3 regions of the Brevundimonas sp. TWP1-3 genome follow, and region 3 is predicted to be linked to each of the others. Evidence: predicted binding sites of a transcription regulator. Region 3 holds the regulator's gene; each other region holds the start of a gene.
The links. The regulator LexA, encoded in region 3, represses DNA repair genes until DNA is damaged. The targets are predictions, from matches to a motif close to ATGTTCNCNANNTGTTCT.
Positions count from the first base shown of each region.

Region 1: the regulator LexA is predicted to act here: its motif matches at 1,220-1,237, upstream of dinB (DNA polymerase IV).
Region 2: the regulator LexA is predicted to act here: its motif matches at 1,729-1,746, upstream of ACP693_RS09985 (ImuA family protein).

Region 1 covers NZ_JAFCTP010000001.1:2,074,947-2,078,220, forward strand. Annotated here, with positions in the region: gene ACP693_RS10245 (error-prone DNA polymerase) at 1-1,146, opposite strand, end outside; gene dinB (DNA polymerase IV) at 1,259-2,332, shown strand; gene ACP693_RS10255 (alpha-ketoglutarate-dependent dioxygenase AlkB) at 2,329-2,889, shown strand; gene ACP693_RS10260 (exodeoxyribonuclease III) at 2,938-3,274, opposite strand, start outside.
Region 2 covers NZ_JAFCTP010000001.1:2,011,216-2,014,489, reverse strand. Annotated here, with positions in the region: gene ACP693_RS09990 (Y-family DNA polymerase) at 1-1,020, opposite strand, end outside; gene ACP693_RS09985 (ImuA family protein) at 920-1,726, opposite strand; gene ACP693_RS09980 (DEAD/DEAH box helicase) at 1,979-3,274, shown strand, end outside.
Region 3 covers NZ_JAFCTP010000001.1:2,331,045-2,334,318, reverse strand. Annotated here, with positions in the region: gene ACP693_RS11630 (ComEC/Rec2 family competence protein) at 1-909, shown strand, start outside; gene lexA (transcriptional repressor LexA) at 890-1,585, opposite strand; gene trpC (indole-3-glycerol phosphate synthase TrpC) at 1,715-2,509, opposite strand; gene trpD (anthranilate phosphoribosyltransferase) at 2,506-3,274, opposite strand, start outside.

The DNA.
Region 1 (3,274 bases), 260 kb from region 3:
GCGCCGCTCATGCTCGAAGTCGACATCGATGTCGGGGGGCTCCTTGCGCTCCTGGCTGACGAAGCGCTCGAACAGGAGGTCGTTGCGGCCGGGGTCGATCGAGGTGATGCCCAGGACATAGCAGACGGCGGAGTTGGCGGCCGAGCCGCGTCCCTGGCACAGGATGTCGCGGCTGCGGGCGAAGCGGACGATCGAATGGACGGTCAGGAAATAGGGCGCATAGTCCAGCTTGCCGATCAGATCGAGCTCGTGGCGCAGGGTCCGGCGCACGCTGTCCGGCAGACCTTCCGGATAGCGGTCGGCGGCGCCGGCCCAGGTCAGCTGTTCGAGGGTCTGCTGCGGCGTCATGCCCGGCGTCGAGACCTCGTCGGGATACTGATAGGCCAGTTCATCGAGGGAGAAGCGGCACCGGTCGGCGATCTCGACCGAGCGGGCCAGGGCCTCGGGATAGGTTTTGAACAGGCGGTGCATCTCGCCGGGCGGCTTCAGATAGCGGTCCGCATGGCGTTCGCGCCGAAACCCCAGTTCGTCGATGGTGCAGCCGTGACGCACGCAGGTGACGACATCCTGCAGCAGTCTCTGGTCCGGATGATGGAAGAGGACGTCATTGGTCACGACGGTCGGCACGCCGGATTGGGCGGCCAGGGTGGACAGGTCGTGCAGGCGCAGCGCATCGCCGGGGCGGCGGCGCAGCGTCAGGGCCAGATAGGCGCCGGTCGGGAAGGTCGCCTTGAGTTTTCGCAGCCGGGCGGCGCAGGCGTCGTCCGCCTCGTCGGGGACGAGGACGGCGATCAGACCTTGCGACCAGTCCTTCAGGTCCGCCCAGTCGAGATGGCATCTGGCCTTGCCGGCGCGGCGCTTGCCCAGGGACAGCAGGCGGGTGAGGCGGGAATAGGCGGGGCGGTCGGTCGGATAGACCAGCAGGCCGGTCCCATCGATCAGGTCCAGGCGGCAGCCGACGATCAGGCGCACGCCCGAGGCCTTGGCCGCCTCATGGGCGCGCACGATCCCGGCCAGGGAGTTGCGGTCGACGATGGCGAGGGCCTCCAGCCCGCACAGCCGCGCCTGTTCGAACAGCAGCTCGCAACTGCTGGCGCCGCGCAGGAAGGAGAAGTGCGAGGTGGCTTGAAGCTCGACGTAGGGCATGCGGGTTCGCGCGGTGTTTCGGCGTCCTCGAAAGCGCGCGCAGGAGGCGGAAGGCAAGCGTCGCCTTTGAGAAATGTTTCCTTTTTGTTCTCGTCTTGATATGCAGGCCGTCATGCAGGGATCGGCCATCCGCAAGATCGTCCATGTGGACATGGACGCCTTCTTCGCCTCCGTCGAACAGAGGGACGATCCGGCCCTGCGCGGGCGGCCGGTCGCGGTGGGCCATGCGGCGGCGCGCGGCGTGGTCGCCGCCGCCAGCTATGAGGCGCGGCGGTTCGGTGTGCGCTCGGCCATGCCCTCGACGACCGCCCTGCGCAAATGCCCGGACCTCGTCTTCGCCCCGCCACGCTTCGAGGTCTATCGCGCGGTCTCGGCGCAGATCCATGCGATCTTCGCCGACTACACCGACCTGATCGAGCCCCTGTCTCTGGACGAGGCCTATCTCGACGTGACTGGGGATCGGCGGGGCCTGGGGACCGCCTCGGCGACGGCGGAGGCGGTCCGGCGGCGGATCCTGGAGGAGACAGGCCTGACCGCCTCGGCCGGGATTTCTTACAACAAATTCCTGGCCAAGCTGGCGTCCGACCAGAGAAAGCCCAACGGCCAGTTCGTGGTGGCGCCGGGCCGGGGTGAGGCCTTCGTCGAAACCTTGCCGGTCCAGCGGTTTCACGGCGTGGGGCCGGTGACCGCCGCCAAGATGGAGCGGCTGGGGATCCGCACCGGCGCGGATCTGCGCCGCCAGACCCTGGCCTTTCTCCAGCATCATTTCGGCAAGTCCGGGCCCTGGTATTACGCCATCGCCCGCGGCGAGGACGACCGGCCGGTCAATCCGGACCGGACCCGCAAGTCGAGCGGCTCGGAAACCACCTTCGCCTCCGATCTCACCGAGGCCGAGGCGATCGAGGCCGGGGTGGCAGCGATGGCGGACGAGGTCTGGGCCTGGTGCGAGACGGCGGGCAGTCGCGGACGGACCGTCACCGTCAAGGTCAAATGGGCGGACTTCCAGCAGTCGACCCGCAGCCGGTCCCTGTCCGAGCCCGTCGCCTCCCGCGAGGCCTTGCGCGACGTCAGTCGGCTGCTGGTCCGCTCCCTTTATCCGCCGACCCGGGGCGTGCGGCTCGTCGGGGTCAGCCTGTCCAATCTGGAGACGACGGCGGCGGCGGCGAAACAACTGGCCCTGTCGTGACCGGATCGGCGCAGATCGACCTGTTCGGAGAGGCGCCTGTATTTGCGCCGGTCGTTGCAGGGTTCGACTATTGGGCCGACGTCCTGTCGGCGCCCGGACAGGATGCGCTTGTGGAGGCGCTCCAGACCCTGGCGTTCAAGCCCTATGAGCATCTGGGCTATCTCGGCCATCGGCGGATCGCCGCCTTCGACCGCGAGGGCGACGGCGCGGGATGGCCGGCGTGTCTTTCGACCTTGATGGCACGGCTGGCGGATCGTCTTGATCTGGACGGCGCGGCCTTCGTCCAGGTCCTGGTCAATGAATATCCGCCGGGCGCCGGCATCGGCTGGCATCGCGACCGCCCTGTCTATGGCGAGATATTGGGCCTGTCCTTGCTGGCGCCCTGCGTGATGCGGCTGCGCCGCCGCGAGGGGGCGGGCTTTCTGCGGCGAAATGCGCCGCTGGCGTGCGGCTCGGCCTATCGATTGTCGGGGGAGGCGCGGGCGGCCTGGGAGCATTCGATCACGCCGATGACGGCCTTGCGCTATTCCGTCACCTTCCGAACCCTGGCCGACTGACGATCGATGGGGCGGCCGGCTGTTGTCGGGCGTCCCGGAGCGGTCGGGTCAGGCGAGGTCGATCCAGACCGGCGCATGGTCGCTGGCGCCCTCGGCGCCTCTTACCGCGCGGTCGACCCCGGCGTCGCTCAGGCGTTCGGCGGCGGGGCCGTTGAGCAGCAGATGGTCGATCCGCAGGCCCGCGTCGCGGGGCCAGGCCTCCCGGAAATACGACCAGAAGGTCCACGGCGGCGGATCGTGCGGGAAGCGTTCGCGCAGGGCGTCGGTCCAGCCCTGGTCGAGCAGGCTCTGGAAGGCCGCCCGGCTCTCGGGCTGGAGCAGGGCGTCGGTCTTCCACGAGCGGGTGTTGTAGATGTCGGCGTCTGTCGGCACGACATTGTAATCT
Region 2 (3,274 bases), 320 kb from region 3:
CCGCAACTGGTCGAAGCCGAAACCGGAATCCAGCGGCCGCGCCAAGGCCGCCAGCCGTTCGCGGAACAGGCGCAACACTCCAACGACATCCCGGCTGGGCCGACCGGTGCGAACCGTGATGTGGCGCACCTCTCCATCCAGACGGAAGAAGGCGGTCTGGAAGGCCCGACCGCCCTGACCGCGCAGGTCGAGCTGATCCATGGCCTCGACCAGCAGATCGCCGATAACCGCCTCAATGTCGGTCGTCTCCGTGATCGGCTCGACCAGAATGCGATTGACGCAAATGACCAGCACAGGCCGTTCGGGCCGGATCCGAGCGTCCTCACGCCCCATCACCCGGTTCAGCCGCGTCGCCGCCGCCACGCCGAAGCGCGCGGCGATGGGCGCGGTGGGACGGTCGGCCAGATGAGCCAGGGTCTTCAGTCCCGCCCGCGACAGGGCCTGCGTCTCCTTGTCCGACAGCTCCAGCGCCGCGACAGGCAGGTGGCGCAGCGCCTGGCTCTGCCCCTCACCCTCGTAAATTCCACCACGCCCGAACCGCGCCAGGGCGCGCGCCGTCTCGGGCGTGCCGGCCAGGGCCAGACGAACCGCCAACCCGACACCTCGCGCCCTAGCCACGACCGACCGGACCAGACCTTCTTCGCCCCCGAACAGATGGGAGCAGCCCGTCACGTCCAGCGTCAGCCCGTCCGCACCGTCGGTCGCCGCCATCGGCGTGAACCGGCCGAAATCCAGCAACACCCTTTTCAGCAGGGCCGCGTCCGCCTCGGGCCGGTGCGCGACCACCCAGATGTCCGGCGCCCGCGCCCGAGCATCGGCCAGGGTCATGCCGGGCGAAAGGCCCAGCGCCAGCGCCTGCACATTCGCGGCCGCCAGACGCAGCGCGCCCTTCACCTTTTCCACCAAGACGGTCGCCGGCTCAGCCGAAGAGTCGGCTTGTCCCTCCTCGCGCCGCAACCGATCCGTCGGCAACAGGGGAAACCAGATCGCCAGATATCGCCGCTCGTTCCGAGTATTCATGTCCGCCTTTCTGGAAGACTTCGCGCTCACGATCCCACTCCATGATCCAGGTGTTAGGCTGCGCGCCCAGCCGATGCCGCAGTAGTTCAACCGCATAGGTCGGATGACCGGGCGCCTCGGCTTCCAGCGCGCGCGACAAAGCCCCCCTGACCCGCCACCGGGTCTCGGCAGCGCTCGGCTGGGGTTGGGCCGCCAAGCGCGTCAGAATCGCCGTCGCTCGTCCCTGCCCCGCCGCCATCGACAACCGCCGCGTCGCCGTCAGACTCAACATCTTGCTCTCGCCCCAGGTGGTCAGCAGCACCGCCCCCACGGCGCCGCAAGTCAGCGCCTCTTCTCCCGCCGTCAGCAGGTCCTTCGTCTCCTTGACTCGCACCAGCACCACCCGGCCGGGATCCAGCCCCATCTCGCGCAAGCCCGGCCCATGGATCTGCCCCGTCTCCAGCCCTGCCATGGCCTGCACGCCCCAGACCACGGGCCGGTCGCCCGCCGCCCGCTGAACAAGCCCCAGGGCGAACCCCAAGGCCGCCGTCGTATCCGGCGTGGTCGGGGCGTAGATCTCGTGCAGGGCATGGATCGCCAGCCCGCCTAGATGCCGGTCCGCCTCCTCATGCCCCAGGTTGAAGCGTGCATCGTCGGTCGGAGATGCGTCCGTTTCCATCGCTTTCAAACGTTCGCGCAGGACTTCGATATCGTGATCGGGCCGCACCACTGTTCTCCTTTTGTTCTCTTATATGCATCCTTCAGGGGACAAGGAGTCAAGCAGAGTTCCAGCTTGACCGTGGGAATTTATTCCGCACAGTCCGCTCGGACGACATATCGTGAATACTTGACTTTGGCGCAGGGACTTCTATATCGCCCCCAGCCTCGGGACAGGTCTGCGAAACGCGCCGCCCGCTCGCCCAAAGAGGGGCGGTTCCGTCGCTGCTATGCACGCAGACGCTTTCTCTCCCAAGGATTCATGACAGAATTTTCCCAACTGGGCCTTTCGCCCACGACTCTTAAGGCCGTTGCCGACACCGGCTACACGACCGCCACCCCCATCCAGGAACAGGCCATCCCGGTCGCTCTCGCCGGCCGCGACGTCCTGGGCATCGCCCAGACCGGCACCGGCAAGACGGCCGCCTTCACCCTGCCGCTGGTCGATCGCCTGTCCACCGGCCGCGCCCGCGCCCGGATGCCACGCGCCATCGTTCTGGCTCCGACCCGGGAGCTGGCCGACCAGGTCGCCGAGAGCTTCGCCAAATACGCTAAGGGCACCAAGCTGACCTGGGTGCTGCTGATCGGCGGCGTCTCCATGGGCGACCAGGTCGCGGCCCTGAACAAGGGCGTCGATGTCCTGATCGCCACGCCGGGCCGCCTTCTGGACCTGTTCGAACGCGGCAAGATGATGCTGAACGGCGTCGAGATCATGGTCGTGGACGAGGCCGACCGCATGCTCGACATGGGCTTCATCCCCGACATCGAGAAGATCTTCAAACTCACGCCGCCGCGTCGCCAGACCTTGTTCTTCTCGGCCACAATGCCGCCCGAGATCACGCGCCTGACGGCCGCCTTCCTTAAGGATCCGACCCGGATCGAGGCCTCGCGTCCGGCGATGACCGCCGACACCATCACCCAGTACGTCGTCCGCATCCCCACCTCGGACCCCAAGGCCAAGCGCACCGCCCTGCGCGCCTTGGTCGGCCGTGAGGACGTGCGCAACGGCATCGTCTTCTGCAATCGCAAATCGGAAGTCGACATTGTCGCCAAGTCACTGAAGCAGCACGGCTTCGACGCCGCGCCGATCCACGGCGACCTGGACCAGTCGCAACGCACCAAGACCCTGGCGGACTTCCGTTCGGGCGCGCTGAAGATTCTGGTGGCCTCCGACGTCGCCGCGCGCGGCCTGGACATCCCGGACGTCAGCCACGTCTTCAACTACGACGTCTCGCACCACGCCGACGACTACGTCCACCGCATCGGCCGCACGGGTCGCGCGGGCAAGCTGGGTCAGGCCTTCATGATCGTGACCCCGGCCGACGACAAGTCGCTGGATAAGGTGTTGAAGCTGATCAAGATGGACCCGCAGGAGCTGGTTCTGGACGGCATCGACTTCGCCGCCATCAAGGACGGCCCCGCCCGCGACGACAAACGCTCCGGCGGGCGTGAGCGTTCGGGAGAGCGCAGCCGCAGCCGGTCGCGCAGCAGCGCCGCCCCCGCCGCCGAGCCGACCGAAGTCGTCGCCGTCGCTGCACCCCAGGCTGCTCAGGCTCAG
Region 3 (3,274 bases):
TTCGGCGGATGGCTGACGGCGGCCGTCGCGGCCAGCGTCGTGGCGGGGCTAGCAACCGGGCCGTTCGCCATGCAGCATTTCAATCGCACGGCCATGTACGGGCTGTTGGCGAACCTGGGCACTTCGCCAGTCGCAGACTTCATCCTGATGCCGGCCCTGGCCATCGGCGCGGCGCTGGAGCCGATGGGATTGGGCGGGCCGTTCCTGGCGATTGCGGGATGGGGCGTCGATCTGATGCTGGCGATCGGAACCTGGACGGCGGGGCTGCCGGGGGCGGTGAGGACTGTCGCCAGCGCGCCGGACTATGTCCTTCCGATTGCGTTCCTGGGAGTGCTGTTCGTCTGTCTGTGGCAGGGACGATTGAGGTGGTTGGGCCTGCCGCTGGCGGCGGCCATTCTGGTCTGGCCGCGCGCCCCGACGCCGGATCTGTGGATCGGAGACGGGGGGACAAACGCCGCATTTCACCGCGAGAAGGAGGCGGTTGTCGTCAGGCCAGGCGTCCGAGAGTTCGCCGTCGATCTGTGGTCGCGGCGGCGCGGCCTGACCATGACGGATCGGTCTGAGGCGGGCTGGGTCTGCGAGCGCTTTTCTTGTCGGCCAGAAGCTGAGCGGGTCGGTCCGGTCGCGATCTGGTGGGGACGCAAGGCTCCTGGTCCGGACCAGATGGAGGCCCTATGCCGCGCGGCGCCCGTCATCAGCGTGCGCGCGGCCGTCACATCGATTCCAAGCGCTTGTCAGGAACGCCTGGTGCTCGACGGCGTCGATTTCGCCAGAGGCGGCGCGGTCGAGTTATGGCGTGTCAGTCCGCCTGAAACGGGCCGATGGCGCGCCGTCTGGACGGCCGACGTGCGGGGCGACCGCCCCTGGGCACGCCAGCCGAACCCGGACGTCAGTGATAGCGGCGCATGAGGCCGACCAGCTTGCCCTGAACGGCGACCTGATCCGACCCGTAGATCTTGGTTTCGTAGTTGCGGTTGGCGGGCTCAAGCGCGATGGAGGCGCCCTTCTTGCGAAGCCGCTTCAGCGTCGCGTGTTCGCCTTCGACTAGCGCCACGACGATCTCGCCCGAGGAGGCGTTGTCGGTCGATTTGATGACCACCATGTCGCCGTTCAGAATACCCGCCTCGATCATCGAATCGCCTTCGATTTCCAGCAGATAATGTTCGCCCGAACCCAACATGGATTCCGGGACGGGATAGCGCGCCGTCTCGTGCTCTATGGCGTCGATGGGCGTGCCTGCGGCGATCTTGCCCATCAACGGTAGCTCCCGGGTGTCATTGGCTGCGAGCGGCGCCAGGGTGCGGCCGCCGCCACCTTCGATGACATCAGGTTTGAACCCGGCCCGGCCGCGCGGCGCGCCGGCCGTGGCCTGTTCGGGCAGTTTGGTGACTTCCAGGGCGCGGGCGCGGTGGGCGAGGCGGCGGATGAAGCCGCGTTCTTCCAGCGCCGTGATCAGCCGGTGAATGCCCGACTTGGACGCCAGATCCAGCGCCTCCTTCATCTCGTCGAACGAGGGAGACACGCCGGTCTCCTGGATCCGTTCGTGGATGAACATCAGCAGTTCGTGCTGTTTGCGCGTGAGCATCGCCAGGCCCTCATGCGCCCGCCGACGAATCGGAACGGGCCGTGAACATTTGTCGATGTTCTGTAAGTGTTCCTTCCTAATGTCAACTTAACAGCGCCCTTGGGACACCGCGTGACGCGAGGAAGGCGATCAGGCCGCCAGCAGTTGCCGCGTCGCCGCCTCGACATCCGCCTGACGCATCAGGCTCTCCCCGACCAGAATGGCCTGCGCATGGGCGGCCGAGACGCGCTCGACGTCCTCGGGCGTGAAGATGCCGCTTTCGGCGACCAGCAGGGCGCGGACAGGGCTGAGCATCGACAGGCGCTCGGTCACTTCCAGATCGACCTCGAAGGTGCGCAGCGACCGATTATTGACCCCGACCAGATCGCCCCCGAGCGCACAGGCGCGGGCCATCTCTTCTTCGTCATGGGTTTCGATCAGGGCGTCCATGCCGAAGCGTTCGGCCTCGGACAGCAGTTCTGCAGCCAGCCGATCATCGACCATGGCCAGGATGATCAGGATGCAGTCGGCGCCCAAAGCGCGGCTCTCGGCGACCTGCCAGGGATCGACCAGGAAATCCTTGCGCAGGCAGGGCAGGGCGACCGCATCACGAGCCTGGCCCAGGTAGGCGTCATCGCCCTGGAAACTGGGGTCGTCGGTCAGTACCGAGAGGCACGCCGCGCCGCCCGCCTGGTAAGCACGCGCCAGGGCCGGCGGGTCGAAGTCGGGCCGGATCAGCCCTTTGGACGGACTGGCCTTCTTGATCTCGGCGATCAGGGCGGGACGGCCGGTTTCTTCTACCACACGCTCAAGGGCGGCGCGGAAACCACGCGGAGCCGAAGCGGTGCGGGCCAACGCCTCGATCGCGTCCTGCGAGGTCGCGGCCATGCGGGCGGCGACGTCTTGGCGCTTGTAGGCGGCGATACGGTCCAGAACGTCGGTCATGCGGGATCTTGGCTTTCCAGCGGCGTGGAGGTGATGCGGGCCAGACGCTCCAGCGCCTGGGCAGCCCGGCCGTCGTCTATGGCGGCGGCGGCGAGGATAGCGCCTTGGGCAAGGTCGGTCGCCCGGTCCGATACCACGAGGGCGGCGGCGGCGTTCAGCAGCACGATGTCGCGGTACGGACCGGCCGCGCCCGCCAGCAGGGCGCGCAGGGCGACGGCGTTCTCCTCGGCGTCGCCGCCACGGATGTCTTCGATGGAGGCGCGGGGCAGGCCGGCGTCCTCGGGCGTGACCTGGAAACGGTGAACCGCGCCGTCCTTCCATTCCGCGACTTCGGTCGATCCAGAGGTCGCCAGTTCGTCCAGGCCCTGGCCGTGAACGGTCCAGGCTCGCGTCGCGCCAAGGCGGCCCAGCACCTCGGCCAGAGGCTCCAGCAGGCGGGGATCATAGACACCCATGACCTGGCGTTTTGCAGCCGCCGGATTTGAAAGCGGCCCCAAAAGATTGAAAACGGTGCGGAAACCGATCTCGGCCCGCACGGGGCCGACATGCCGCATGGCCCCGTGGTAGGCGGGGGCGAAGAGGAAGCAGATGCCGGCTTCGTCCAGCGCTTTCCTCTGTTGAGCCTGATCCGCCATCAGGTTCACGCCCAGGATCGATAGAACGTCGGAAGACCCTGATTTCGAAGACATCGCCCGGTTGCCGTGCTTGGCGACCTTCAGGCCCGCGCCGGCCAGAACGAGGGCGGCGGCCGTGGAAATGTTGTAG